Regions from separate parts of the Rhizobium sp. KNZ14-9A genome, predicted to be linked through region 1. Evidence: predicted binding sites of a transcription regulator. Region 1 holds the regulator's gene; each other region holds the start of a gene.
The links. The regulator PhoB, encoded in region 1, activates phosphate uptake and scavenging genes when phosphate is short. The targets are predictions, from matches to a motif close to TGTCATNNANCTGTCAT.

Region 1 (4,239 bases):
TCGTCGCTTTGAGCGCCGCTGGTAAACGGAGTAGAGATCATGAACATGTTGACGGAAGCTGCAGTCGAGAAGGCGCTGGACCAGAAAATGAGCAACGTCCCGTATAAGATGATCGGACAGGATGTCTCCGTTTATTACGGCGAGAAGCGCGCGCTTTTCGATGTCAATCTGAACGTCCGCGAAAACACCGTGACCGCCCTGATCGGCCCGTCGGGCTGCGGCAAGTCCACCTTCCTGCGGTCGCTGAACCGCATGAACGATACGATCGATGGCTGCCGCGTCACCGGCAAGATCACGCTCGACAGCGACGATATCTACGATCCCGACATCGACGTGGTCGAACTTCGCGCCCGCGTCGGCATGGTGTTCCAGAAGCCGAATCCGTTCCCGAAGACGATCTATGAAAACGTCTCCTACGGACCGCGCATCCATGGCCTTGCCAAGTCCAAGGCCGACCTCGACCAGATCGTCGAGACGAGCCTGCAGCGCGCCGGCCTCTGGAATGAGGTCAAGGATCGCGTGCATGAATCCGGCACCGGCCTGTCCGGTGGTCAGCAGCAGCGTCTGTGCATCGCACGCGCCGTTGCCGTCAGCCCGGAAGTCATCCTGATGGACGAGCCCTGCTCGGCGCTCGACCCGATCGCGACTGCAAAGGTCGAAGAGCTGATCCATGAGCTGCGTGAAAACTACACGATCGTCATCGTGACGCATTCCATGCAGCAGGCCGCGCGCGTATCACAGCGTACGGCAATGTTCCACCTCGGCAACCTGGTCGAGGAAAACGACACCGACAAGATGTTCACCAATCCCGACGATCCGCGCACCCAGGACTATATCATGGGCCGGTTCGGCTGATTTTGGCGATGTGAAGCCTTCCCGATTTTCGAGGACAAAGCCCCATGGCATCGACACATATTTTTTCCGCTTACGATGACGATCTGAAATTCCTGTCCCGGCGCATTTCCGAGATGGGTGGTCTTGCCGAACAGATGGTCGGCGAGGCCGTCCGTGCGCTGGTCAACGGCGACACTGCGCTCGCCCAGAAGGTCATTTCCGACGACGTGATCCTTGATCACGCGGAACGCGAAATCAACGACAAGGCGATCGTCACGATCGCCCGTCGCCAGCCGATGGCCTCCGACCTTCGCGAGATCATGGGTTCGATCCGCATCGCTGCCGACCTCGAGCGTGTCGGCGACCTCGGCAAGAACACCGCAAAGCGCGTCATCGCCGTCCAAAGCACCGGCGTTCCGCGCAAGCTCGCCCGCGGTCTCGAGCATCTCTCCGAACTGGCGCTCGTCCAGCTCAAGGAAGTGCTCGACGTCTATACGACGCGTTCTGCGGACAAGGCCAAGTCCATCCGCGAGCGCGACGACGAGATCGACGCGATGTACACCTCGCTGTTCCGCGAACTCCTCACCTACATGATGGAAGATCCGCGCAACATCACGAGCTGCACGCATCTTCTCTTCTGCGCCAAGAACATCGAGCGTATCGGTGACCATGCGACCAACATCGCCGAGACGATCTACTACATGGCAACCGGCGCCCAGCCGGAAGGTGAGCGTCCGAAGGACGACAGCTCCAATACCGTCGGTGCGGTGACGGAGTAATCCGGACCTGCCAATTGCGTGCGCGCCCTGCGCTGGGGCGCGCAAAGGTCGCAGCCAATTCCAAGTTTCTGCATGGTCCCTTGCTTAAATCACCCCCGGTTTAAGGATCATGCATTAGGAGACTGACACGCATGATCCCAAGAGTTGCAGTTGTTGAAGATGAAGAGGCGCTGAGCGTGCTTCTCCGCTACAACCTCGAGGCTGAAGGTTTCGAGGTGGATACGATCCTCCGTGGCGACGAGGCCGAAATCCGGCTTCAGGAGCGCACGCCGGACCTGCTCATCCTTGACTGGATGCTGCCGGGCGTTTCCGGCATCGAGCTCTGCCGCCGGCTGCGCATGCGGCCGGAGACCGAGCGTCTGCCGATCATCATGCTGACGGCACGCGGCGAAGAGAGCGAACGCGTTCGCGGTCTCTCGACCGGCGCGGACGACTATGTCGTCAAGCCCTTCTCCACGCCGGAACTTGTTGCTCGCGTCAAGGCGATGCTGCGTCGCGCCCGTCCGGAGGTTCTCTCCACCGTTCTGAAGTGTGGTGATATCGAGCTCGATCGCGAAACCCATCGCGTTCATCGCAAGAGCCGCGAAGTCCGCCTCGGCCCGACCGAATTCCGCTTGCTCGAATTCCTGATGTCGTCGCCGGGCAGGGTCTTCTCCCGCTCGCAGCTTCTGGATGGCGTCTGGGGCCACGATATCTACGTGGACGAACGTACCGTCGACGTCCATGTCGGCCGCCTGCGCAAGGCGCTGAACTTCTCCAACATGCAGGATGTCATCCGCACCGTCCGCGGCGCGGGATATTCCATGGAAGCCTGATCCGAGTGATCGGAGGTCACGAACGGGTCGCTCGGTTTCGCCGGGCGGCCCGCTTGTCTATCTGACACCCCTAGCTTCTTATGAAAGCCGACACCAGGCGCCGAAAGCGGACCTCGAGAGAACCTGCTTTCTACAGACGAATGCGTGCGAGAACTCGATCAAGAGCCTTTTGCAGAGCCGCAGTGCCACCGAAATCGCGAAAGTCTTCGAGCACCTGTTCATTCAATCCGCCCTTGGTCGAATGCTCGCCGATGAGTTCATCAAAACTCGCGACAGGTTTCGAACGGGCAGCATGGGCGAGGCCGGAAAACAATTGACGGAGGTAGGCGTCGCCAGCCGTTCTCGAAAGCCCTTGGCTCTGCAGCCAGGTCGACGTCTCGTCCAGGATGCCGAAATAGGTGGCCATCAGGCAGCTCGCCACCGCGAGAAGTTCGAACTCAGGTCTGTTTTCAACCTGGATCGCCGTTCCGAGCGCCGAAAAGAGGGCGTGGGAAACCTCGTCGGGCGGGTAGATCGCAGTCGCGCCCTGAAGATCTGCGATGTACGGAAGTGGAATTGCCAGGCTCAGGCGAACTGGCTGATCGATCCACGCCAGCAGTTGATCCATTGGCGTGGCCGCGACGAAGCTGATGACATGGTGGCCCGGCCGAAATCGGAGCGAGCGGATGACCTCCTCGGCAATTTGCGGCCTCACGGCCACAAATACGAGATCGGATCGGTCGAGAACATCCTGGTTCCCCAAAGCGATCGACACATTCCGGTTTGCCGCCGCAAGGCGGGCGGCGACGCTTGCGTTGCGCGGTGACAGCACTACCGGTGTGTCGCGAAACGCTGTCTTGCCCAATCCGGTGACGACGGCCTCGGTAATCGTGCCCGTCCCGACGAACCCCATTGTCATCCGCTTTGGATCGATCTCCATTGGCACCCCTGAGTGACTGTTTGCGCTATGCTACTCCACGGGAATACGGCATCTGTATCAGAAAATCGCGTTACAGCGCCAGGACCACCATTCTATGCCAGTTTAGGGCTGAAACGCATTGGTGGCGTTGGCCACATAACTTCGCATTGTCAGGCATGGTGAACGACCGGCGGAGATCGGCCTCCGGCAGATAGTCGTGGTCAGGAGCGGTTTTCCAGCCCTCCTGTGCCGACTAAAAAATACGCCCCTCTGCGCGTCAGCGAAGAGGGGCGGCGGATGCTGCATCTGTTGAGAAGGCGCGGTCAGGCGACCCGGACAGCCTTGCGGCGTTCGCTGACCGGCTGGTAGGCGAGGCGCTGGTGATAGTTGCAATAGGGTGAGGAATCCGGGGAGTCGCAGCCGCAGAAGTAGAAGTCGTCCTTCAGCGGATCGCCGACCGGCCACTTGCAGGTGCGCTCCGTCAGTTCCGTCAGGCCAAGGCGGCGTGAAATCGGCACGACCACATTCTTGGCCGGCACGTATTCCATTTCCTCGACCGTTTCGATCTCGATCTCTTCCTTCAGCATCGTTGCGCCCTGCTGGCGGGTAACGGTGCGGGTGGTGATGCGAGACGCATAGTTCGGGGCGCGTGGAGCCGACGTATTGCGCTTCGTTGCGCGCGCAGCGGTTGCCGTGCCGCCGGCCTTGGCGCGGCCGGGAAGACTGAGCCGGTGAACCTTGCCGATAACAGCGTTTCTACTCACTCCGCCAAGCTGCGCAGCGATCTGGCTGGCGCTCAGCCCCTCTGACCAAAGCTTCTTGAGCTTCTCGACACGCTCGTCTGTCCAGTTCATTGCCCTGTCTCCACCTTTCGCGTTGGTGATGGCAGAATCCCTCACCGTTGCCTCGGAAG
Region 2 (4,239 bases), 490 kb from region 1:
CGCCTGGTCCGCGTCGGTCAGCGTGCTCAAGAAGGCGACGATGTCGTCGATTTCCGATTCCGTCAGCGCCGGCGGGTCGCCCGGCTTGCGGCCGAAGGGCGGATCCTGGTTGAGGTTGTCCCAATAGGCTTGCGGAACATCGTCATATTTGCGGATCGTGCCGTCGGCATTTTTCGGATACCAGCGGCCGGGATCGCTGTCGCGCGTGGCGTAGAAGGAGACGACGTCACGCAGCGAATGGAAGTAGCCATTGTGGAAGAAGCTCTTCTTCAGCGCCACATTGCGCAACGTCGGCGTGCGGAACAGGCCGCAATAGTCCGGCCGGTTCCTGAAGTCGGTACGCTGAGGGCCGCAGAGGCCGAGATCGTGATAATCAGGGTCGCTGTTGGCGGGGATCGCCATGTTCCGCGGTACCGCCAGCCCCAGGAAGCCGAAGTCGGAAAATTGCGGCGGCTCGCCGTCGTTGGCGGGCTCGCTCAAATGACAGCTCGAACAGTTTCCCTTGGCCGGATCCTCGAAGAGTTCACGCCCATGCATCTCCTGCGCAGTCAGTGTCCCCTTGCCGGCAAGGAAGGCGTCATAGCGGCTGGTGTAGGGGTAGAAATCCGCGCCGCTCTGCTCGAAGGTGCTGAGAGCCTCGACCGCACCCTGGAAAGCATCCTTGGCATTACCGAATATGTCCTGGCCGAAAATCTCCCGGAAATCCTCCGCATAGACCGCCTTGCCGAGCGAGGCGACGACCTGGGCCTCATCCTTGTTGCCCATTTCGAAAGGCGAAAGCAGGGGGATCTTCGCCTGATCGTAACCGTGGTCCACGCGCCCGTCCCAGGTCAGGCCACCTGTTGGCCCGTTGTCGACGCTCTCGTCGCCTTCGTCTTCGGAATCGTAGAAATGCTCTGTGAACGAAGGTATCGCCTGCAGGTAGCGCAAGGTTGGCACGGCGCGCAGTCCCGGCTGGTCCATATCCGGCCCGCCCATTTCGATCGGCGTCGCGGAAGACGGGGCGAAGCCGTGATGCGGATCGTGGCAGGAGGCGCAGGCCTGCACGCCGGAGGCGGAAAGCGAAGTGTCGGAGAACATCTTGCGGCCGAGTTCCGTCAGCGCTTCGGCGCGGGCATAGGCTTGCGTCCGTGACATGGGGCCTGGATGCACACCGCCGGCAACGGCCGCGCTGCTTTGCCGCAGGGGCAGAATGGCAAAACCGAGCGCTGTCGCTGCCAAACCGAGCGCCAAGCCAGACCGGAGGAGCCAGATAAACCTCGTCGCCATGTCAGGGATTCCAATGGGTTAACATTGTGGGCCCTCATGATCGAACCTGACTGCAACAGATTGATGACGCGCGCGTACCGGCCGCAGCCGCAACCCGTCCGATGTCACAAAGTTGATAGATGGCGGGAATAGCGTCTCGCCTGCGCTTGGCCATTCCACGTCCGCCCGGCGCCCCTCTAGCCACGCCCCCTTAGCCATGAGGTATCCCGCCATGACCAGACTGAATCTCCTCCGCAATCTTTCGCTGGCCGGCTCGGCCATGCTGCCGCTGGTATCAGCCGCGGCCGCCTATGCAGCACCCGCCGGTATGGACAAGATCCAGAATATCGTCGTCATCTACGCTGAAAACCGCAGTTTCGATAACCTCTATGGCAGCTTTCCGGGCGCCAACGGCCTTGCCAATGCAAACGAAAGCCAGGCACGGCAGCTTGATCGCGACGGCGCGCCGCTCGCCGAACTGCCGCCTTCCTGGGGCGGCCTGACCGCCAAGGGCGTCACGCCCGCCATCACCGAGGCCCAGTCCGCTCACCTCGCCAACGCCGTCTTCTCGATCGACGATCCCAAGGGTTTTGCCCTGACGACAAACGTCATCACCCGCGACCTCTGGCATCGTTTTTATCAGGAGCAGATGCAGATCGACGGCGGCAAGAACGATAAGTTCGTCGCCTGGGCCGATTCCGGTGGCCTCGTCATGGGCCATTATGACGGCTCGATCCTGCCCATGTGGCAGGTCGCCAAGAAATACGTCCTTGCCGACAATTTCTTCCAGGGCGGTTTCGGCGGCTCTTTCTTCAACCACTTCCAGCTGATCTGCGCCTGCGCGCCCTATTATGCGGATGCCGACAAGAGCCCGGCCAAGCCGACGATCGCCAAGGTCGATGCCGACGGCATTTCGCTGACCGTTGCCGACAACGGACCGAAATCCGCCCTCGACGGTGCTCCGAAGTTCGTCTCCGACGGCAACCTCACGCCGGATTTCTATGCGGTCAACACCATGCAGCCGCCTTATCAGCCGAGCGCCAACGCCCCGGCCAAGGACGGAGATGCAGCCTATGCCGATCCCTCGCAGCCGAACACCCTGCCGCCGCAGCACGAGATCACCATCGGCGACCTGCTGTCGTTGAAGGGCGTCACCTGGGCATGGTATAGCGGCGCCTGGCAGGCAGCACTCGATGGCAAGAATGCCACGCCGGTGCCGAACTTCCAGTTCCACCACCAGCCCTTCAACTACTTCGCCAACTATGCGCCGGGCACGCCCGCCCGCGCCGAGCACCTGAAGGACGGCGGCCTCGGCGGCGAAGCCTTTATCAAGGATATCGACGACGGCAAGCTGCCGGCCGTTTCCTTCTACAAGCCGCAGGGCAATCTCAACGAACATGGCGGTTACGCCGATGTTTCGCGCGGCGACCAGCACCTCGCCGATCTGGTCTCGCATCTCGAAAAGAGCCCGCAATGGGAGCACATGCTGGTGATCGTCACCTATGACGAAAACGGCGGTTTCTGGGATCACGTCGCTCCGCCGAAAGCCGATCGCTGGGGCCCGGGTAACCGCATACCGGCCTTCATCATCTCGCCCTATGCCAAGGGCGGCATGGTCGATCACACCCAGTATGATACGACGTCGATCCTGCGTCTGATCACCGCCCGCTACGACCTGCCGGTGTTGCCGGGCCTGCTCGCCCGCGACAAGGCGTTGGCGCTGAACAGCGAGCCGCCGATGGGCAACCTGACGGCAGCGCTTGACCTGACGCGCTGACCGTCAAGATAATGCAATGTCTTCTCCCCAGATGTTGGGGAGAAGATTTCATGCTTTCAGGATGTTTTATCCGTTGAGTGCGCGCATGCCGACTTCGCTGTAGCGATCCCCGACAGCGCGGGGCAGGGCACCGGCGATTTCCTCGAGATCCTGCGGTGTAAGATCAACGCCAGCCCCTCCGAGATTTTCATCCAGTCGTGTGCGGCGGCGAGTGCCGGGAATGGGCACGATATTTTCCCCCTGAGCCATCACCCATGCGAGAGCCAATTGAGCCGGTGTTGCGTCCTTGCGGCGCGCAATCTCTTCGATCACGGGGACGAGTTCGAGATTGCGCTTAAAATTGTCACCCATGAACCGCGGTGAGCTTCGCCTGTAGTCGTCGGGCGCGAGCTCGTCGACAGACTTGATCGCTCCGGACAGGAAGCCGCGTCCGAGCGGCGAATAGGCGACAAGCCCGATCCCGAGTTCACGAAGCGTCTGCAACACGCCGTCTTCCGGCTCGCGCGACCAGAGCGAATATTCGCTTTGAACGGCTGTAATGGGATGCACGGCATGCGCCCGGCGGATCGTCTCGGCGCTGGCCTCCGACAGGCCAATATGTCTGATCTTGCCGGCTTCGACGAGTTCCTTCATCGCGCCCACCGTCTCTTCGATCGGCGTATTGGGATCGACACGGTGGAGATAGTAGAGATCGATATGGTCGACGCCGAGCCGCCGTAGAGACCCTTCGCAGGATGCTTTTGCATATTCGGGCCGTCCGTCGGCCGTCTGGGCGCTGACGCCAGGCATCGCTCCAGCTGCGCGTACGATGCCGAACTTGGTCGCCAGTACCACTTGATCACGCCGGTCCTTGATCGCTTCCCCCACGAGTTCTTCGTTGATGTGTGGGCCATAGCTATCGGCCGTATCGAGCAGGGTTACGCCACGATCAAGCGCATGGTGGATCGTGGCGATTGCCTCGCCCCTATCGGCGGCGGTCGCGCCATAGGCCCAGCTCATGCCCATGCAGCCGAGGCCGATCGATCCGACCTCAAGTCCTTGCCCGAGCCGGCGTGTCCGCATTGTTGAGTCTGTCATCTCTCATCCTTTCTTCCGCCTCTTCATAGGAGGCGATTTTGCCGTCGAGGACGCGAAGGCAGGTTTCGAGATCGGCCACATGGGCCTGGACACGCTCACGATGCTCCCTAAGCATCTCTCGACGCTCGCTGAAAGTG
Region 3 (4,239 bases), 120 kb from region 1:
CGCAACCATTTTGCTGCCACCATGGTGGCGCTTGGCGATGCCGATGGCATGGTGACGGGCATCACCCGCAACTATTCGACGGCACTCGAAGATGTGCGCCGCTGCATCGACCATAAGCCGGGCCATCGAGTGATCGGCGTGTCGATCGCGCTTTGCCGCGGCCGCACGGTCTTCGTTGCCGACACTGCGGTTCACGATATGCCGACGGCCGAGGAGCTTGCCGATATTGCCGAGGAGGCCGCAGGTCTCGCGCGTCGCATGGGCTACCAGCCGCGCGTCGCGTTGCTCGCCTATTCCACCTTCGGCCATCCCTCGGGGGAGCGTTCCGAGCGCGTCCGCGAAGCTGTGAAGATCCTCGACAAGCGTCGCGTCGATTTCGAGTATGATGGCGAAATGGCCGCCGACGTTGCCCTGAACCGTAAGGTGATGGAACAATATCCTTTCTGCCGCCTCTCCGGTCCGGCCAACGTCCTCGTCATGCCGGCATTCCACTCGGCATCGATCTCGACGAAGATGCTGCAGGAACTCGGCGGCTCGACGGTCATCGGACCCATCCTCGTCGGCCTCGACAAGGCGGTGCAGATCACCTCGATGGGCGCCAAGGACAGCGATATCGTCAACATGGCTGCGATTGCGGCCTATGCTGCCGGTTCCTGATAAGTAATAGAGGCGGACCGCTAGTGTGGTCCGCCTCAGACGAGCTTAGCCTGCAAAAGCGATCAGATTTCCATCCGGATCGCATACGATGAATGTTCGCGCGCCCCAGGGTTCCAGCCTCAGCGGCTGATGAAACGGAACGCCGTTTGCGGTGTATTCGAGAAAAAGCGCCTTCACGTCATCAAGCGTAATCGTCGCCGAGAGGATATCCCTCTCGCGCTGGCGAAGCTCCGGATGGAAGGCCGGCATGTCAACGTGCCGGAGATTGAGCCTCGCCGCACCGCGAACGACCTGCGCATAAAAGGGCGGTTCGCCATAAATGAAGGCGAGGGCGAAGCCGAGCTTCTGTGTGTAGAAATCGCAGGCGGCCTGGATATCGCTCACGAAAAGCTGCGGCTGGGCATCGAGCAGCGTCGGTTGGGATGTGGATTTTTGTTCGGCTGTTGCACTCATGTCGGCGAGACCCTTTTTCAGCGCCGCCCAGCTTTCGAATCCCTGCTGCGCCGCCACCAGTTCCTGCGCATCCGCAAGCTTGAACTCAAGCTCGAGGATTTGCCGGTCACTGAGATGGCGGTAGCGGGCAAGCCAATAGCGGATTTCCGCTGCAACAGGATAATAACGATCCTGATGCCACCGTTTGAACCGCTTAGCTTTCTTCCTGAGATTTTCGAAATTCGGCATGGCGCAAGGTTTTGATGTTGTAGGCGGGCATAGCCCAGCCGGCACCATTGCCGATGCGCCCTACTGAAAACGCCGAAAGAGAATGAATTGGCGAGGCACCGCCGTCAAGCGGCAGCCATCAGCTTGCAAAACGGCCTGCATCCGCACCGTAATAATTGAGATACCGGTCGGAAATGCTTGATATCGGCAGCACGATCAGCACGTCGGTCGTGTTGAACGCCTGATCGACGACAGCGTGGGAGCCGACCATTGCGCCGAGGCGCAGGTAACCCTTGATGAGCGGAGGCAGCGCCATCAGCGCCCTTTTCGGGTTGACACCTTCAGCCGGCATCAGATCCATGTCGCGCGCCAGATGCGGCAGCGCGCCGACGGCCCATTCATCCTTGGCGAGTACGTTGTGATAGAGGAAGGAGAGAGCCAGCGCATGACTCTCCGGTTGAACACCCGGGAAGGAAGCGCAGCCGAACATGGCGCTCATGCCGTGCTTCAGCGCGTAAGCCCAATTGCCCTGCCAGAGCAGTTCGACGATGCGCTTGGTGCGGTATTCCGGCAAAACGCAGGAGCGACCGAGCTCCATGAAGCGCTTGTCGGGGTGGCGGGCAATGAGCTCGTTGATCGCAAATTCCGAAGCCGAGTAAAAACCGCCATTGGCCATGGCGACGTCCTGTCTGAGCAGGCGGTAGGTACCGACGATCTGGTCTTCGGCATCGCCCTCGATCGAGCGGTCGAGAACGAGGAGATGGTCGCAGAAGGCGTCATAGGCATCGAAGTCCCGCTCGCGGCGCATGGCGTCCGCTGGCAGCTGAGCCTTCATTTCCTCGACGAAAACGCGGTAGCGCACGGCCTGCGAGGCACCGATCTCACGCGCGCTGCGGGCAAGGCGGGTCTCTAAATTGCCGATGCGGCCGAGAATATCGCCTTCCTTCGGTGCGGCCGTCGATGGCCGAGCGGCCTCGGCAGTGGCGTCACAATTAAGGATGTCAACAGACATGGCGATTCTCCCGTCTCCGGCCTATCACACGCCATAAAACACTTATGTACGACAGGAAAGTGACATACCGAATTTGTGCACGCAAGAAACGTGCCGTTTTCCCCAGCTTTAGCGCGCCTCAGCCCGGCGGGCTGAAAGAGCAACAACCGCCTGTACTTCGGTGAGCAGCCTGACCGGATCCACCGGTTTCACCATGACGCGATTGGCGCCGTTGAGCAAGACCTGTCGCCGCGATTCGTCGCTCTTGTCCGCAGTCAAAACGATGACCGGAACCGGCTGAAGATCGAGCCTTCGTTCGTGCCCGCGCAGGCGTCCGAGCATGTCGATACCGTTGCCGCCGGGCATGGAGAGATCGCTGATGATAATATCGGGCCTGTCGTCACCAAGCGCACAATCGAGCAGAGTTTCGAAATCATCCACATGCCTGACGGAGTGGCCGCCTTTTTCCAGCATGACGCGTACCAGCATGGCGTTGATCGGATCGTCCTCGCCCAGGAGGACGGAAAGGCCGTTGCCCACCGCCGTCCGTTCTGCAATGGACGGGCCGAGGCCGGGCTGGTTGTCGTTCAGAACATCGCGCTTCTCCATGCCACGCATGCGTCCGCGCAGCACGTCGATCAGCGACTGCTCGCGCAGCGGCCGGATCAGCCACGCATCGAAGAGGTCGAGCGAATAGGAGTTACGCTCTTCCGGATTGACGAGCAGCACCTTGCGCAGGCCGAGTGCCGCGATCTCCGTGCGATCGGCGATATGCAGCGAGAATTCCTCGGACATGCGGTGATCGACGATGATATCGGTCGGCCGGTCGCCGCTGCGGGCGAGGGCCAGCAGGCTCTCGCGCGCCGCCTCGCCGCCAGCGACGAGGTGGCAGCGCCCGCCGAGCGTCGTGATCGTCTCGGCAATCGCCGTGCGCGCTGCACCCGCCGGGGCAAGCAGCACGATGCTGTTTCCCGCCAGCAGTGCATTCCTGGTGGCTTTATCCTCTTCCGAAAGTTCGACGGGGAAGCGAATGGTGAACTGGCTGCCCTTGCCCCTCTCGCTTGCAACTGTCAGCGAACCGTCGAATTCACGCATGATGCGGGCGGAGATTGCAAGGCCGAGGCCTGTGCCGTTGCTCTTCTGGGCAAGCGAGCCGCCCTGTTCGAATTCCCCGAATATGCGCGCCTGTTCCTCCGCCGTCATGCCAGGCCCGGTATCGTTGACGGTAATCGACAGCTCGCCAGCCGCCCTGGAGACACGGATGAAGACGCCGCCGGTCTGCGTGAATTTCACCGCATTGCCGATGACATTGAAAAGCACCTGCCGCAGCCGCGCCGGATCGAAGCTCATCAGCTCCGGCACATCGGCAGAGACCGTAGCGCCGATCTCGATACCCTTTTCATGGGCGCGGTGCGCCAGCATTTCCACGACGCTTTCGACCAGCTTGCGCAGCGATTCCGATCTCGGGCGGAGTTCGAAACGGCCGACCTCGATAGTGGAGAAGTCGAGCAGATCCTCGACCAGCTGCGTCAGCGCGTGGCCGGACTGGCGGATGCTGGTCAGATAGTTCTGCTGTTCCTGCGTCAGCTTCGTTTCAGAAATCAGATGCGCCATGCCGAGAATGCCTGACAGAGGCGTGCGGATTTCGTGGCTAACCGTGGCGAGCAGCCGCGATTTGGCGGCGCTGTTATATTCTGCCTTCTGCCGTGCCTCCTCGCGGCTTTCGGCGGCAAGCCGCTCTTCGGTCACGTCGCGCGCGATGCTCTGCAGAAGCAGGCGTCCGTTTGCCGGATCACGGGTCACGACATCGTGCCAGAGAAAGATGCGCTGTCCTGCCGGTGTCGAAATCTCCACATCGTATCGATGCGGCTGCGGGCCAGGACGGAAGGCAAGGCCGATCTCCTCACAGGTCTGGCCTTCGGGTTTGGCGC
Region 4 (4,239 bases), 360 kb from region 1:
GTCTCCTTTGCCTATGGCAATGAAAGCGTGCTTGACGGCGTGACGCTGACGGCCGAGGGCGGCAAGACGACGGCGCTCGTCGGTCCGTCCGGCGCCGGTAAGTCCACCGTCATCAGCCTCATTCCGCGCTTCTACGATCCGAAGGGCGGCGAGATCTTGATCGACGGACAGGATATCGCCCATATCACCAAGCGTTCGCTGCGCCAGCAGCTCGCCTATGTCTCGCAGCAGCCTTACCTCTTTGAAGGCACGATCCGCGACAATATCCGTTACGGCCGTCCGGAAGCCACGGACGAGGATATCGAGAAGGCAGCGCGGCTTGCCTATGCGCATGACTTCATCGTCGCGCAGTCACAGGGCTATGATACGCCCGTCGGCGAAAACGGCGTGACATTGTCCGGCGGCCAGCGCCAGCGGCTGTCGATCGCCCGCGCTTTGGTGCGCAACGCGCCGATCCTGCTTCTCGACGAGGCGACCTCGGCGCTCGATACGGAATCGGAAGCAGCCGTGCAGAAGGCGCTCGACGAAGCCATGACCGGCCGCACCGTCGTCGTTATCGCCCACCGGCTTTCGACCGTGGTGCGCGCCGACAAGATCATCGTGATGCAGCAGGGCCGCGTCGTCGAAGAAGGCAATCACGAGACGCTTGCGAAGGTCAGCGACGGACTTTACGCTCGCCTCAACAATCTGCAGAGGCCTTCGGCTTCTGATTCATACTGATCGGGATGACGGACTGACATGAGCGACGCTGCGATGAAACTGGTTGTGGTCGGAGCGGCAGGGCGCATGGGACAGACGCTCATCCGTCTCATCCATTCCATCGACGGCGCAACACTGCATGCAGCGGTCGCGCGGCCGGGCTCGCCCTTCGTCGGCAAGGATGCTGGTGAAATCGCCGGTCTCGGCGCCAATGGTGTCATCATCAGCGACGATCCCTTGGCAGCGTTCCTGCATGCCGAGGGCGTGCTGGACTTCACATCGCCCGCCACCAGTGTGGAATTTGCCGGACTGGCGGCGCAGGCGCGCATCGTTCATGTCGTCGGCACGACCGGCTGCTCCGATGAGCACAACGCAAAGATTGCGGCCGCCTCGCGCCATGCCCGCATCGTCCAGTCGGGCAATATGAGTCTCGGGGTCAACCTGCTCAGCGTTTTCGTACAGCAGGCGGCTCAGGCGCTCGATCCCGCCGACTGGGATATCGAAATTCTCGAAATGCATCACAAGCGCAAGGTCGATGCGCCCTCTGGAACCGCATTGCTGCTCGGCGAGGCAGCTGCGAAGGGCCGCAGCATCGATCTCGGCTCGAAATCCGTACGTGTGCGCGACGGCCATACCGGGCCGCGGGAAGCCGGCACGATCGGCTTTGCGACGCTGCGCGGCGGCTCAGTCATCGGCGAGCATTCGGTGCTCTTTGCCGGCGAAGGCGAGACCGTCACACTTTCGCATAGCGCAACCGACCGTTCGATTTTTGCGCGCGGCGCCATCAAGGCAGCCCTTTGGGCGCGCGACAAGAAACCGGGGCTCTATTCCATGCTCGACGTTCTCGGGCTTTCTTCCCATTGACCATTTCTCGGAGGCATTTTTCATGAGCGGTACCCTCGTCCTCGTTCGCCACGGCCAGAGCGACTGGAATCTCAAGAATCTCTTCACCGGCTGGAAGGACCCCGACCTGACCGAGCTCGGCATCCAGGAAGCCACGACCGGCGGCCAGGCGCTTGCCGACTACGGCATCAAGTTCGATATCGCCTTCACCTCCGCACTGGTGCGCGCGCAGCACACGCTGAAGCTTGTCCTCGACAAGGTCGGTCAGCCTAATCTCGAGACGATCCGCGACCAGGCACTCAACGAGCGCGACTACGGCGATCTCTCCGGCCTCAACAAGGACGACGCCCGCGCCAAGTGGGGCGAAGAGCAAGTGCATGTCTGGCGCCGCTCCTATGACGTTCCGCCTCCGGGCGGCGAAAGCCTGCGCGACACCGGCGCCCGCGTCTGGCCTTACTATCTGACGGAAATCCTTCCGCGCGTGCTGCGCGGCGAAAAGGTGCTGGTTGCCGCGCACGGCAATTCGCTGCGTTCGCTCGTCATGGTTCTCGACCGCCTCACCCGCGAGCAGGTTCTTTCGCTGAATCTGGCGACCGGCGTGCCCATGGTCTACAAGCTGAAGGCAGATTCCACCGTCGCTTCCAAGGAAGTGCTCGGCGACATGTCCGGCGCGCACTGAGTGTGATCAGGCATCGATAAGGTTTGAGGCCAGGCTCGCGCCCGGCCTTTTTCGTTTTCAGTTCTCGATGGTGAACTGGACGCGGTCTGCCGCGAAACGGCTGATCGAATATTGGACTGGCACGCCGTCCAGATCGGTATTCATCGCCTTGGTGATCAGCAGCACGGCACCCGGCGTCAGCTCCAGATCGGCGAGGTCGCCGGAATCGGCGTGGGCGGCGGTGATCTCGGTCGTGGCGCGCACATAGTCCGACAGGCCAAGTGCTGCGAAAGTCTTGGTGACGGACTCGGTCTGGCGATAGGTCTCGACGAGGCCGGGAAAGCGCGCTGCCGGAAACCAGCTCGTGCCGCGCGCGACAGGCCGCCTGTCCGCATCGCGCACTGTTTCCAGCCGGATGACCGGCGTGCCCGGTTCGATGCGAAGCCAGCGGGCCACTTCGGTATTGGCCGCCTCTTCCGCGTGGCCGAGCAGGAGCGAGTGCGTCTCGCGCGCCTGGTCGCCCAGACCATCGGTAAAGCGGGTGCGGCGGCTGATCGGAAAATTCAGGCGTTCCTTGCGCTCGATCAGTGTGCCGCGGCCCTGCACCGCACGCACGATGCCTTCCTGGGCGAGCGCGGCCAACGCGCTGCGGACCGTATGCCTGTTGACGCCGAACTGCAGCGCCAGAACGGTTTCCGGCGGCACCATGCCCGTTTCGTCATAGGCGCCGCTGCTGATCGCCTCGCGGATCCTGTCCGCGATCTGCCGCCAGAGCGCCACGCCAGTCTGCCGCTGCACCTGCTTCATGCCTGCCATTGCACCCCTGCCAGCTCATCTTCGACCCGAATTCATCTTCAGGCTCGGCCAATTTGGACGCGTCGTGTCACACGCTTGTCACCTCGCCGATTTAGGGATAGGTATAGCTTGTATGGTTGTCTATATCAATAGACATTTCGAGGAAAAAACGATGACGGCAGCAGAGAAGGCAGACGCTGCGGCGCAGACAGACAACGGACGCAAACGCACCGTCGATCTGCTGGCGCGCGCTGAGAGGCAAGAATTGCTGGCGGCGTGGGATGCGCTTGCCGAAAAGCCGGCGGCACAGCCGGTGCGCGGCCCGGAAACGGGTCTCGTCATGGTTCGCGGCCGCATCGGCGGCGGCGGCGCGCCCTTCAATCTCGGCGAGGTCACAGTGACGCGCGCGACAGTGCGCCTTGGCTCCGGCTCCGTCGGCCATGCGCAGGCGCTCGGCACCGACCGCGAGAAGGCACGGCTTTGCGCGATCTTCGATGCGCTCTGGCAGGAGGAGGCCACCAAGGGCTTCGTCGAGGACAGGCTGCTGTCGCCGATATCAAGCCGCATTGCCGCCGAGGCCGGTCTCAAGGCCGAGGAGACGGCTGCGACCCGCGTCGATTTCTTCACCATGGTGCGGGGAGACAACTGATGAGCGCCAAGACCGATGTTCTGACCGGCGGCTTTGCCGAGCCGGTATTCGAGGCCCAGAGCGTATTCAAGATGCTGATGGACGGCATGGCCCGGCCCGGCACGATCCAGACGGTCGCAGCCGATGTGACGGCGCCCGCGCCGCTTGGCATTGCCGCCGGCGCGATCGGCCTGACGCTCTGCGACCATGACACGCCCGTCTGGCTTTCGGCCGGACTTGCCAGATCGGCGATCCCGGAATGGCTTGGCTTCCACACCGGCGCACCGCTGACCACCGAAAAGGCCGAGGCGCGCTTCGCCTTCGTCGAGGCCGGCACGATGCTTTCCACCTTCGGCCTGTTTGCCGCCGGCACGCAGGAATATCCCGATCGCTCCACGACAGTGGTGATCGAGCTTGCCGATCTCGAAGGCGGGCGCCGCCTGGCGCTGATGGGGCCGGGCATCCAGAGCGTGACCGAGATCGCGCCTGTCGGCCTGCCGGAAACGTTCCTGCGCCTGTGGACTGAGAACCGCGCCCTCTTCCCGCGCGGCATCGACATCGTGCTGACGGCGGGCAAGCGTTTCCTCTGCCTGCCGCGCACCACAAAGATCACAGC

Region 2: ACR9ZQ_RS20845 (acid phosphatase) is a predicted target of PhoB. The motif match lies at 1,322-1,338, and genes of this name have one in related genera.
Region 3: olsB (l-ornithine N(alpha)-acyltransferase) is a predicted target of PhoB. The motif match lies at 2,378-2,394, and genes of this name have one in related genera.
Region 4: phnF (phosphonate metabolism transcriptional regulator PhnF) is a predicted target of PhoB. The motif match lies at 3,082-3,098, and genes of this name have one in related genera.

Annotation. Positions count from the first base shown of each region.
Region 1 is NZ_JBPGXB010000002.1:3,316,163-3,320,401, reverse strand. Features, by position in the region: gene pstA (phosphate ABC transporter permease PstA) at 1-25, shown strand, start outside; gene pstB (phosphate ABC transporter ATP-binding protein PstB) at 40-855, shown strand; gene phoU (phosphate signaling complex protein PhoU) at 900-1,613, shown strand; gene phoB (phosphate regulon transcriptional regulator PhoB) at 1,745-2,428, shown strand; gene ACR9ZQ_RS23255 (pyrroline-5-carboxylate reductase) at 2,559-3,347, opposite strand; gene ACR9ZQ_RS23250 (GcrA family cell cycle regulator) at 3,650-4,180, opposite strand.
Region 2 is NZ_JBPGXB010000002.1:2,829,437-2,833,675, reverse strand. Features, by position in the region: gene ACR9ZQ_RS20850 (cytochrome-c peroxidase) at 1-1,269, opposite strand, end outside; gene ACR9ZQ_RS20845 (acid phosphatase) at 1,481-3,025, shown strand; gene ACR9ZQ_RS20840 (aldo/keto reductase) at 3,092-4,087, opposite strand; gene ACR9ZQ_RS20835 (MerR family transcriptional regulator) at 4,056-4,239, opposite strand, start outside.
Region 3 is NZ_JBPGXB010000002.1:3,435,577-3,439,815, reverse strand. Features, by position in the region: gene ACR9ZQ_RS23870 (NADP-dependent malic enzyme) at 1-657, shown strand, start outside; gene ACR9ZQ_RS23865 (bleomycin resistance protein) at 703-1,338, opposite strand; gene olsB (l-ornithine N(alpha)-acyltransferase) at 1,457-2,329, opposite strand; gene ACR9ZQ_RS23855 (hybrid sensor histidine kinase/response regulator) at 2,438-4,239, opposite strand, start outside.
Region 4 is NZ_JBPGXB010000002.1:3,671,308-3,675,546, forward strand. Features, by position in the region: gene ACR9ZQ_RS25065 (ABC transporter ATP-binding protein) at 1-720, shown strand, start outside; gene dapB (4-hydroxy-tetrahydrodipicolinate reductase) at 739-1,563, shown strand; gene ACR9ZQ_RS25075 (2,3-bisphosphoglycerate-dependent phosphoglycerate mutase) at 1,586-2,221, shown strand; gene phnF (phosphonate metabolism transcriptional regulator PhnF) at 2,279-3,016, opposite strand; gene phnG (phosphonate C-P lyase system protein PhnG) at 3,168-3,644, shown strand; gene phnH (phosphonate C-P lyase system protein PhnH) at 3,644-4,239, shown strand, end outside.